One region of the Streptomyces sp. NBC_00239 genome, then DNA from elsewhere that is predicted to be linked to it. Evidence: riboswitches for the same ligand, from Rfam matches in the RefSeq annotation. Region 1 holds a riboswitch; the other holds the start of a gene.
What was found. Region 1 has a riboswitch for cyclic di-AMP ahead of OG764_RS07640 (LysM peptidoglycan-binding domain-containing M23 family metallopeptidase). Riboswitches for the same ligand answer to the same signal wherever they lie in the genome.
Positions count from the first base shown of each region.

Region 1 (5,404 bases):
GGTGGGGCGCCAGGTTGAACGTGCCCCAGTGGATCGGCAGCATCGTGCCGGACGGCTGCCCGCCCTGCAGGTCGAGGTGGGCGCGCATGCCCTCCTCGGGCGTCATGTGGATGTCGGGCCAGTACTCGCTGTAGGCGCCGATCTGGATCATCGTGGCGTCGAAGGGACCGTGCTCGGCGCCGATCTCCTTGAAGCCGGGGAAGTATCCGGTGTCACCGCTGTGGTAGATCCGGTGCGCGTCGCCCGCGACGACCCACGAGGCCCACAGGGTGTGCTGCTGGTTGCGCAGGCCGCGGCCGCAGAAGTGGCGGGCCGGGGTGGCCGTCAGCGACAGGCCCGCGATCTTCGTGCTCTCGTTCCAGTCCAGCTCGCGGATCCGGTCCGGCGCGACGCCCCACCGCTCCAGGTGCGCGCCCACGCCGAGCGGCACCGCGAAGAGCGTGTCCGTGCCCACCAGGGCCTTGATCGTCGGCAGGTCCAGGTGGTCGTAGTGGTCGTGGGAGATCACCACGACGTCGACCGGGCCGAGCGAGGCCAGCGGCACGGGCACCGGGTGCAGGCGCTTGGGGCCGGCGAAGCTGTACGGAGAGCAGCGCTCTCCCCACACCGGGTCGAAGAGCACCCGGCGGCCGTCGATCTCGGCGAGGACGCTGCTGTGCCCCATCCACGTCAGCCGCAGTCCGCTCTGCGGCGGGTGCGAGAGGTCCTTGAGGGTGGTCGGGTGGACCGGGATGGGTGCCGCCGGCACCCGGCGGACCCGCTCCTCCTTGCGGAAGTAGACCTTCGCGAAGTTCAGCATCGACCCGGACGGCCGCCGCCGCGCCCCGACGGGGTTCTGGAACACGCCGTCGGCGAAGTTCGGCGAACGGCGGATCCGCTCCATCCGGTCACCGGACGGGTCCGCTCCGAAGGCGGCCGGGCGCAGCGCGCGGAGTTCTGAACGCAGTGGTCGGGAGCCGGTCAAAGCGCCTCCTGGGGCGGTGGGAACTGATGTGGTCCGCTGTGTCTCTGCCCATCCCAACGCGTACCCGACCCGAACGATTCCGGCCACGCCGTTTCGGGTGGACGGATCGTGTGGACGGGCCGGTGGACGGGTGGAGTGGGCGGATCGTTCGGACGCACCGGACGGCGTGTCCTCACCGCCCGGCAGCCGCTACAGCGGGAGCAGGTCGGGCCGCTTCGGCTCGACGTGGTCCCCGGAGGACTCGCCGCGCAGCCGCCGCCCGATCCACGGTACGAGGTAGTCCCGCGCCCACTGGATGTTGTCGCGGGTGACTTCCGCCGAGCCGCGCGGCTGCTGCGGCGGCCAGGGCTGGTCCGGGTCGGCCGGCACCTCCAGGCCCAGGACCTGGGCCGCCCGCAGGGCCACCCGGGTGTGCCCCTCCGGCGACAGGTGCAGCCGGTCGTCGTCCCAGGCCCGCCGGTCCTGGATCGACTTCAGGGACCACAGGTCGAGCACCGGGCAGTCGTACCGGTCGGCGATCGCCCGGACGTGCGCGCTGTACGTGGCGACCTTGCCCCGGATGTGGCGCAGGACGGGGACGCCCCGCGTGTCGAACCCGGTGGTGATCATGACCGTGCCGACCGCGCCGGTGAGGTCGGCGACGGCCGCCTCGAATCGCTCCGCGACGTCGTCGGGGTCGCTGCCCGGCCGGATGATGTCGTTGCCGCCCGCGCAGAAGGTCACGAGTTCGGGGGCCAGCTCCTTGGCCCGGGGCACCTGCTCGGCCACGATCTGGTCGAGGAGCCGGCCGCGCACCGCGAGGTTGGCGTACCGGAAGTCGTGCTCCTCGCGCCGGTCGGCGAGGAGGACGGCGAGCCGGTCCGCCCAGCCCACGAAGGCCTCACTCGCTCCGGGGACGTCGAGGCCGACCCGGCCGTCCGGGATACCGGGGCCGCCGGGCCCGCCCGGGCCGGGGCCGGGGTCGCCCACACCCTCGGTGAAGCTGTCGCCGATCGCCGCGTAGGAGCCGAAGGGGATCACGGGACCCCGTCCGGATGAGAGAAAAGTCGAATCGCCTGCCACGGGAGCACATCTTTCACCTCGCGATGTGACTTACGCGACCGTAGGAAGGGGTTGACGCGGGGTGATCTATACCACCCGGTCAGTTTCAGCCATTTGGAATACGTCAGGAATAAGAGCGGGCGCACACGCGGCCGGGGCCGGAATCCCCCTCGGATTCCGGCCCCGGCCGTCGGACGGCGTGAGCCGTCAGACGCTCACGCCCTGCGCACGCAGGTAGGCGAGCGGGTCGATGTCGTCGCCGTACGACGGCCCGGTGCGGATCTCGAAGTGCAGGTGCGGCCCGGTCGAGTTGCCCGTGGAGCCGGACAGGCCGACGGAGTCGCCGGCCGACACGCTCTGGCCGGAGGAGACGCTCAGGGAGGAGAGGTGGGCGTACTGCGAGTAGTGGCCGTCGGCGTGGCGGATGATCACCTCGTTGCCGTACGAGCCGGCCCAGCCGGCCGAGACCACGGTGCCCGCGCCGACGGCGTGGACGGTGGTGCCGGAGCCGACGGTGAAGTCCACACCGGTGTGGTAACCGCTGGACCACATGCTGCCGCCCTGGCGGTACGAGGTGGAGATGGGGGCGGACACCGGCGCGACGAACCCGGCGGCGGACTTCGAGCCGGCGGCCACGGCGGACCCGGAAGCCGAAGACGAAGAAGACGAAGAAGAGGAGTCGGCAGAGGAAGCGGAGCCCGACTCGGAGGAGCCCGAGGTGCGCGCGCTCTGCGGCGCCGCCGACTTGTGACCGGACCGGGAAGCGCGCTCGCGCTTCGGCTCGCCCTCGGCCTTGGCGCCGGCCTTCGTCTTGGCCGTGCCGCCGAGGGTCAGCTCCAGACCCGGGTGGATCAGCGACGGATCGGTGCCGACCGCCGCGCGGTTGTCGGCGTAGAGCCGCTCCCAGCCGCCCTCGAGGTTCCGCTCCGCGGCGATCTTGGAGAGGTAGTCGCCGGCGACGACGGTGTACGTGGTCGGCGCGGCCTTCGTCGCAGCGGCCGAAGCCGGCGCCTGGGCCTGGACGTGCGCCGCCGCCTGGGCCGGAACCGCGGCCGGGGCGGCCGCCTTCTCGGCGGCGTGGGCGCCGGTGGCGCCCATCAGCGGCAGCGCGAGCGCCGCGCTTCCCGTGCCGGCGGCGACGAGGCCGCGGGCCATCGGGTTGCTCTTCGGGCGGCGGTGCTTACCCTTTCCGGGCATGGCGAATTCCTCTCCGTCGCCTGCGAGGTGAGCTGTCGGGTTCGGACTGGAGATGTCCGGCCGTACGAGTACGGCTTCACCCCAAGCCGTTCCGGAGTAAAGATCCAGAACGGCGGCTTACCTGGTTCCCCCGCTCCTGCCGTACGTAATTGGTCGGATGCGGTTTCCGGGTGGCGGCAGGATTTGGCGTTCCACCCGGCTCGGCCGTGAACGTAATCGAGTTCGGCCGGGCGGAACAAGTCATGAATTCCCCAAAGGAATCGGGGAGCTGAATGATCGCCGGAATTACGGTCACTGTCCGTCTATTGCGGGCACGTAACAGCCGTCCCCACAACGGGTTTCGACTCGGACCCCCCAGCACGCACGGTCACCGTATGATCCTGCTCACGAGCGAGGGGCGGACGTGCCCGCACGCCCCTCCACATCTGCCCGACCCTTGCGGTAACTTGACGCCAAGTAGCGCAATTCGGACATAGCCCCAGGTGCCCCACTTCGCCGCAAGGAGCCCACGTGACCCAGCGCATACCGACCGAGCCCCGGCTGACCGGAGTCCGTAACTTCCGTGACGTAGGCGGCCTTCCGACCATTGACGGACGTCGGGTGCGTAGCGGTCATCTCTTCCGAAGCGGACATCTGGCACATGCCACCGAAACGGATACCGAGTACCTCAACTCGCTCGGCCTCCACACCATCTTCGACTTCCGCAACGCGTCCGATCAGGCCCTTGAGGGTGCGGACGTGGCACTCACCGGCGTGCGGCACGTGAACCTCCCGCTGTCCGACCCGGCGTACGGCGGCGACTTCTGGCGGATGGTCCGCGAGGGCGGCGTCGAGCAGCTCCGCGACATCCTCGGCGAGGGCAAGGCCGCCGCGCGCATGTCCTTCTCGTACCAGAGGATGATCAAGGAGCGGACCGCGGAGCACAGCCGGGTCGTGCACGCGATGGCCGACGACAGCGTGCCGGTGCTGCTGCACTGCGCGGCCGGCAAGGACCGCGCCGGTCTGTCCATCGCCGTCACCCTGCTCGCGCTCGGCGTCGAGCGCGACGCCATCACGGCGGACTACCTGGAATCGAACGCCCCGCACCGCCGCTACCGGGTCAAGCGCAGCGGGCCCGAGGACGAGCACAGCCCCGAGGCACTGGAGCTGCTCGGCCCCCTCTTCGACGCGCGCGCCGAGTACCTGGACGCGGCCTTCGCCGCCATCGACGAGACCTGGGGCGGGGTGGACCCGTACCTGTCCGACGGCCTGGGGCTGAGCCCCGAAACCCTGGAGCGGCTGCGCACCCGGCTCCTGGAGGAGGCCCGCTAGCGCTCGCCGCCCACGGTGAAGAGCAGGTAGACGAAGGCCGCGAAGAGGTGGCCCGCCACGACGTACACGAAGACCCGGATCGCGAGCCCCCGCGGAATCCGGTCCTCGATGAACCGGCGGGCCCCCGTCCTCGGCTCCGGGTCCGTACCGCTGGTCTCGCTGTCGTCCATGCGAGCGATTCTGTCACCGATTCGCGACGGCCTGTTTCACCAGCGTCCGGCCGAACTCCCACATCAGCCCGCCGCCGCCGTGCGCCTCGTCCATGACCTCCCGGAAGGCCGTGACGAACCGGTCGACGTCCTTCTCGTCGATCACCAGCGGCGGAATCAGCTTGATCACTTCCAGGTGGTCCCCGGACACCTGGGTCAGGATCCGGTGCTTCTGCAGCAGCGGAACGACGACCATCTGCGCGAAGAGCCCCTTGCGGGCCGCCTGCAGCACCGACCACCGGCTGCGCAGCCCGAGCGAGGACGGCCGGCCGAACTCGATGCCGATCATCAGGCCGCGGCCCCGCACCTGGTGCAGCAGCTCGTACTCGTCCACCAGCGCCGCCAGCCGGCCGCGCAGCAGGTCCCCGGTGGCCGCGGCACGCGCCACGATGTCCTCGTCCGCCATCACGGACAGGACCGCCAGCCCGGCCGCCATCGCCTGCGCGTTGGACCCGAAGCTCGCCGAGTGCACGAGCACGCGGTCCATGGACGAGTAGACCTTCTTGAAGATCCAGTCCTTGCCGAGGGTCGCCCCGACCGGCACGTACCCGCCCGACAGCGCCTTCGCCACGCACACCAGGTCCGGCTCCACCCCGGCCTCGTGCTGGTACGCGTAGAACCGCCCGGTCCGGCCCAGCCCGGTCTGCACCTCGTCCGCGATCAGCAGTGCCTTGTGCCGGTG
Region 1 covers NZ_CP108095.1:1,746,377-1,751,780, forward strand. The annotation lists gene OG764_RS07630 (MBL fold metallo-hydrolase) at 1-964, opposite strand, end outside; gene OG764_RS07635 (SGNH/GDSL hydrolase family protein) at 1,154-2,026, opposite strand; gene OG764_RS07640 (LysM peptidoglycan-binding domain-containing M23 family metallopeptidase) at 2,213-3,202, opposite strand; cyclic di-AMP (ydaO/yuaA leader) riboswitch at 3,205-3,368, opposite strand; gene OG764_RS07645 (tyrosine-protein phosphatase) at 3,713-4,513, shown strand; gene OG764_RS07650 (DUF6126 family protein) at 4,510-4,683, opposite strand; gene OG764_RS07655 (aspartate aminotransferase family protein) at 4,697-5,404, opposite strand, start outside.

Region 2 (5,404 bases), 660 kb from region 1:
TCCGCTCCACCGCGGCCCCTTCCGACCCGGCCCCGGTCCTGCCCGGAACGGAGAATGGAAATGCGCGCAGCAGAATAGGGTGCACGGGATGCCGGAATCCCGGAATCCCGGAATTGGAGCCCACCCGGCCCCGGGCGAATGAATTCCGCCGACCCCGCGCACATTCCCGCTCTTTGTATACGCCCTTTGTTAAAAACCGGAACCCACGGTGTTTACGGCAGGTTGCGAAGTCCTCACGCGCCCCTCGGCCGGGCGGCGCAGCCGGTGGGCGGCCACGGCCCGGTCGGCGTGCGCGGCGGTGAGGGCGCGGGCCCGGGCCGCGTCCCCGCGGGCCACCGCGTCCACGATCGCCCCGTGCTCCGCCCAGGACTCCACCGGGGCAACGGGAGCCTCCACCGTGTACATCCACGCCGTCTTGTGGCGCAGCTGGGTGAGCAGGGCGATCAGCCCCGGGCTGCCGGAGGCCTGGGTGAGCGTCTCGTGGAACCAGCCGCCCAGGGAGCGCAGATCCTCGCCCTGGCCCCGCCTGGCCCGCTCCTGGCCCAGCCGGACCAGTCCGCGCAGCACCTTCAGGTGGGCCTCGGTGCGCCGCTGGGCGGCCCGGGCGGCCCCCAGGGGCTCCAGCATCATCCGGATCTCCAGGACGTCGGCGGCCTCCTGCTCGGTGGGCTCGGCCACGCAGGCGCCCGCGTGCCGGCGCGTGGTGACGAAGCCCTCGGACTCCAGGGTGCGCAGGGCCTCGCGGACGGGCACCCGTGAGACCCCGTAGCGGCGGGCCAGCAGTTCCTCGGTCAGCCGGCCGCCCGGCTCGAAGACACCGGTGACGATGTCCTCGCGGATGGCGGTGCACACCGCGTGCGCCGGAATACGCAAAACCGGACCTCCGCTTGTTTCCCGCCCCGCGCATCGCGGTGGGCGACTTCTGGCGATCTCTGGCGAGCTCATCCCTGCGAGCCTATTGCAGCACACCGGAATTCCCGAGGGCGGCCGGAATTGAAATCCGGTCTTTTGGCGATCCTTTGCCCGGGCGCACTGCCTTCGCCCGGGCATGCCGGCCTGCACCCGGGCACGCCGAAGGCCCCGGCTCGGGGAGCCGGGGCCTTCGGGAAGCCTGTGTGCCGCGCCGGGCGGTGTCGCGCCGGCCTCGGGCAGGGTGTCAGACGGTGACGCCGTGCGAGCGGAGGTACGCGATCGGGTCGATGTCCGAACCGTAGTCGGCACCGGTGCGGGCCTCGAAGTGGAGGTGCGCGCCGCTGGAGTTGCCGGTGTTGCCCGACAGGCCGATCTGCTGGCCCGGGGTGACCTGCTGGCCGACGACCACGTTCAGCGAGTCCATGTGGCCGTACTGGGTGTACGAGCCGTCGTTGTGCTTGATCACGACGTTGTTGCCGTAGGCGCCGCCCCAGCCCGCCTCGACCACGACGCCCATGCCGACGGCGCGCACCGAGGTGCCGAGGTCCGCGTGGAAGTCGATGCCGGTGTGGCTGCCGGAGGACCACATGGCCCCGCCGGCGTGGTACTGGGTGCTGACGTAGGAGCCCTGAAGGGGGGCGACGAACTGCAGGAGGCGCTTGCGCTCGGCCTCGCGCTCGGCGCGCTCCTTGGCCTCGCGCTCGGCCTTGGCCTTCGCCTCGGCCTTGGCCTTGGCCTCGGCGGCGCGCTGCTTGGCGTCGGCCTCGGCCTGCGCCTTGGCGGCGGCGATCTCGGCGGCCTGCGCCTGGACGGTGGCCTGGGTCTCGATCTGGCCGGCCATGTCCTCGGCGACCACGACGGTGTTGAGACCGGTGTCCTCGAACTTCTCGGGGGCCGGACCGGCGGCGAACGCGGGGCCCGCGAGAGAGCCGACCACACCCGTGGCGGCGAGGGCGGTGACCCCGGCTATGCCGGCGGCCTTGCGGTTCATGCGGCTGGAACCACGGTGCTTGCCGGTGGGTCGAGTGCCAAACGCCATGAAAAGGCTGATCCTTTCCTTCCCTCTCGCCTACCGGGTTAGCTGACGGGTTCGGAGCAGGAAGGTCTCCTACGGGCCCCCTCTGGCGAGGCGGTCCGATTCACCCCAGGGACACTTGTGGGTCCCCGGCTCCCCAGGCTCGCGCCTGACGGGGACTCGGCGATTGCTGTCCGGTGCCGCGGGTGCGGCGTGTACAGCTGACGGACAGCTGGACCGAAACTAGGCGGATCATCATCCGATCACCAAACAGACACGCGGTTTTGTGGCGTACGCCACTAGGCATAGCCGCAACCATCCCAATGAAACGGACAATTGACATGAAGTGGGGCCCTGGCGGAGATTCCGCCAGGGCCCCTGATGCTTCAGGCCGCTTCGGGCCGAGCAGATCCGCCTCCGGGCTCAGGCACCGACCACGGTCACCGGGCCGAGGCCCAACGCCCGTACCGGCTCCTCGATCTGCGACGCGTCACCCACGAGCACGGCGACGAGGCGGTCCGCCGGGAAGGCGTTGACGACCGCCGACGTGGCCTCCACGGTGCCCGTTTCGGCCAGGCGCGCGTACATCTGCGCCTGGAAGTCGTCCGGGAGCTCCTGCTCGACCTGATCGGCGAGCGTGCCCGCGACGGCCGCCGCGGTCTCGAACTTCAGCGGGGCCACGCCCACCAAGTTCTGCACCGCCACGTCCCGTTCGGCATCGGTCAGCCCGCCCTCCGCGAGCGTCCGGAGCACCTTCCACAGGTCCTCCAGCGCCGGCCCGGTGTTCGGCGTGTCCACCGAGCCGCTGATGGCCAGCATCGACGCACCGGTGCCCTGCGCCGTGGAACGAATCACCTGGCCGAAGGCCCGGACCCCGTACGTGTACCCCTTCTCCTCTCGCAGCACCTTGTCGAGGCGCGAGGTGAGGGTGCCGCCGAGGCAGTACGTGCCGAGCACCTGGGCCGGCCACACCCGGTCGTGCCGGTCCGCGCCGATCCGGCCGATGAGCAGCTGGGTCTGGACGGCGCCGGGGCGGTCCACGATCACCACGCGGCCCGAGTCGTCGGCGGTGATCTCCGGCACCGGGCGGGGCTCCGCGGTGCCGCCGGTCCAGGCGCCGAGGGTGTCGGCGAGGACCGCGTCCAGGTCGGTGCCGCCCAGGTCGCCGACGACCACCGCGGTGGCCGTGGACGGCCGTACGTGCGCCTCGTAGAAGGCGCGCACGGCCGCGGCGTCGATCCGGGACACCGTCTCCTCGGTGCCCTGGCGCGGCCGGGACATCCGCAGCGAGGCCGGGAACAGCTCCTTGGAGAGCTGCTTGGCCGCCATCCGGGACGGGTTGGCCAGCTCGTGCGGGATCTCGTCGAGCCGGTTGCGCACCAGGCGGTCCACCTCGCTGTCGGCGAAGGCGGGTGCCCGCAGCGCCTCGGCGAGCAGGCCGACCGCCTTGTGCAGGCGGGAGACCGGGACTTCCAGGGAGACCCGGACGCCCGGGTGGTCGGCGTGCGCGTCGAGGGTGGCGCCGCAGCGCTCCAGCTCGGCGGCGAACTCCTCGGCGGAGCGCTTGTCGGTGCCCTCGGACAGCGCGCGGGCCATGATGGTGGCCACGCCGTCCAGGCCCGCCGGCTCGGCGTCCAGCGGGGCCGCGAGGATGATCTCGACGGCCACCACCTGCTGGCCGGGCCGGTGGCAGCGCAGCACCGTCAGGCCGTTGGCCAGGGCGCCGCGCTCCGGGGCGGGGAACGCCCACGGCGTGGCCTCGCCGGCCTGCGGCCGGGGGTGGAAGGTCATCGTGGCTGCGGTCGCGTCGCTCACTGGGCCGCCTTCTCGGTCTCGTCGTGCTCGTCGTGCTCGTCGGTGGCGCTGTCTTCGGTGCCGGGGTCGCCGGACCCGGCGAGCGGCTCGTACACCAGCACCGCGCGGTTGTCGGGGCGCAGCCGGGCGGCGGCCACGGCCTGGACCTCCTCCGCGGTGATGTCGAGGACCCGCTCGACGGCGGTCAGCGCCAGCTGCGGGTCCCCGAAGAGCACGGCGAACCGGCAGAGTTCGTCGGCGCGGCCCGCGACGGTGCCGAGCCGGTCCAGCCACTCGCGTTCCAGCTGGGCCTGGGCCCGCTCCATCTCCTCGGCGGTCGGGCCCTCGGCGGCGAAGCGCGCGAGCTCCTCGTCCACGGCGGACTCGATGGTCGGGACCTCGACGCCGCCGGAGGTCTTGACGTCCAGCCAGCCCAGCGAGGGCGCGCCGGCGAGGCGCAGCAGGCCGAAGCCGGCGGCCACGGCGGTCTGGTCGCGCCGCACCAGGCGGTTGTGCAGCCGGGAGGACTCGCCGCCGCCGAGGACGGTCAGCGCCAGGTCGGCGGCGTCGCACTCGCGGGTGCCGTCGTGCGGCAGCCGGTAGGCGGCCATCAGCGCGCGGGCGGGCACCTCCTCGGTGATCTCCTCGCGCAGCTGGCCGCCCATGATCTCGGGCAGCGAGCCGTCGCGCGGCGGCTGCTTGCCGTCGTGCGAGGGGATCGAGCCGAAGTACTTCTCGACCCAGGCGAGGGTCTGCTCCGGGTCGATGTCGCCGACCACCGACAGCACCGCGTTGTTGGGCGCGTAGTACGTGCGGAAGAACTGCCGGGCGTCCTCGAGGGAGGCGGCGTCCAGGTCGGCCATCGAGCCGATCGGGGTGTGGTGGTACGGGTGGCCCTCGGGATAGGCCAGGCCGGTCAGCCGCTCGAAGGCGGTGCCGTACGGCACGTTGTCGTAGCGCTGGCGGCGCTCGTTCTTGACGACGTCCCGCTGGTTCTCCATCGACTCGTCGTCGAGGGCGGTCAGCAGGGAGCCCATCCGGTCGGCCTCCAGCCAGAGCGCGAGCTCCAGCTGGTGCGCGGGCATGGTCTCGAAGTAGTTGGTCCGCTCGAAGCTGGTGGTGCCGTTGAGGGACCCGCCCGCGCCCTGGACCAGTTCGAAGTGCCCGTTGCCGGGTACGCTCGCCGAGCCCTGGAACATCAGGTGCTCGAAGAGGTGAGCCAGTCCCGTACGCCCCTTGACCTCGTGGCGCGAACCGACGTCGTACCAGAGGCAGACCGCGGCGACCGGGGTCAGGTGGTCCTCGGAGAGCACCACGCGCAGGCCGTTGGCCAGGCGGTGCTCGGTAGCCGACAGGCCGCCGGTGGCGTCCTGAGCTGTGGCCGTGTGACCCATGGGCATGTGATCCCTTCGATCGCGAGAAACAGGGTTGTCTGTCAGCCCTGCCACTGTATGCAAGCGTGCCGACACCCGGAGAAGTTCCCGGTCCTCCCGGGTCGGGGTCGGCGTTGTCAGAGCGCCGGTCCACAATGGACCGCGTCAGATCACCACCTTGGTAAGGAGCCGCAGCAGCGATGGCCCGCCGCAGCACGAAGACCCCGCCGCCGGAGGATTTCGAGGAGCGGATCCTCGACATCGACGTCGTCGACGAAATGCAGGGCTCCTTCCTCGAGTACGCGTACTC
Region 2 covers NZ_CP108095.1:2,404,710-2,410,113, forward strand. The annotation lists gene OG764_RS10495 (GntR family transcriptional regulator) at 190-873, opposite strand; gene OG764_RS10500 (M23 family metallopeptidase) at 1,157-1,951, opposite strand; cyclic di-AMP (ydaO/yuaA leader) riboswitch at 1,964-2,123, opposite strand; gene OG764_RS10505 (M16 family metallopeptidase) at 2,351-3,718, opposite strand; gene OG764_RS10510 (M16 family metallopeptidase) at 3,739-5,115, opposite strand; gene OG764_RS10515 (DNA gyrase/topoisomerase IV subunit A) at 5,295-5,404, shown strand, end outside.
Region 2: another riboswitch for cyclic di-AMP. It lies ahead of OG764_RS10500 (M23 family metallopeptidase); the one in region 1 lies ahead of OG764_RS07640 (LysM peptidoglycan-binding domain-containing M23 family metallopeptidase).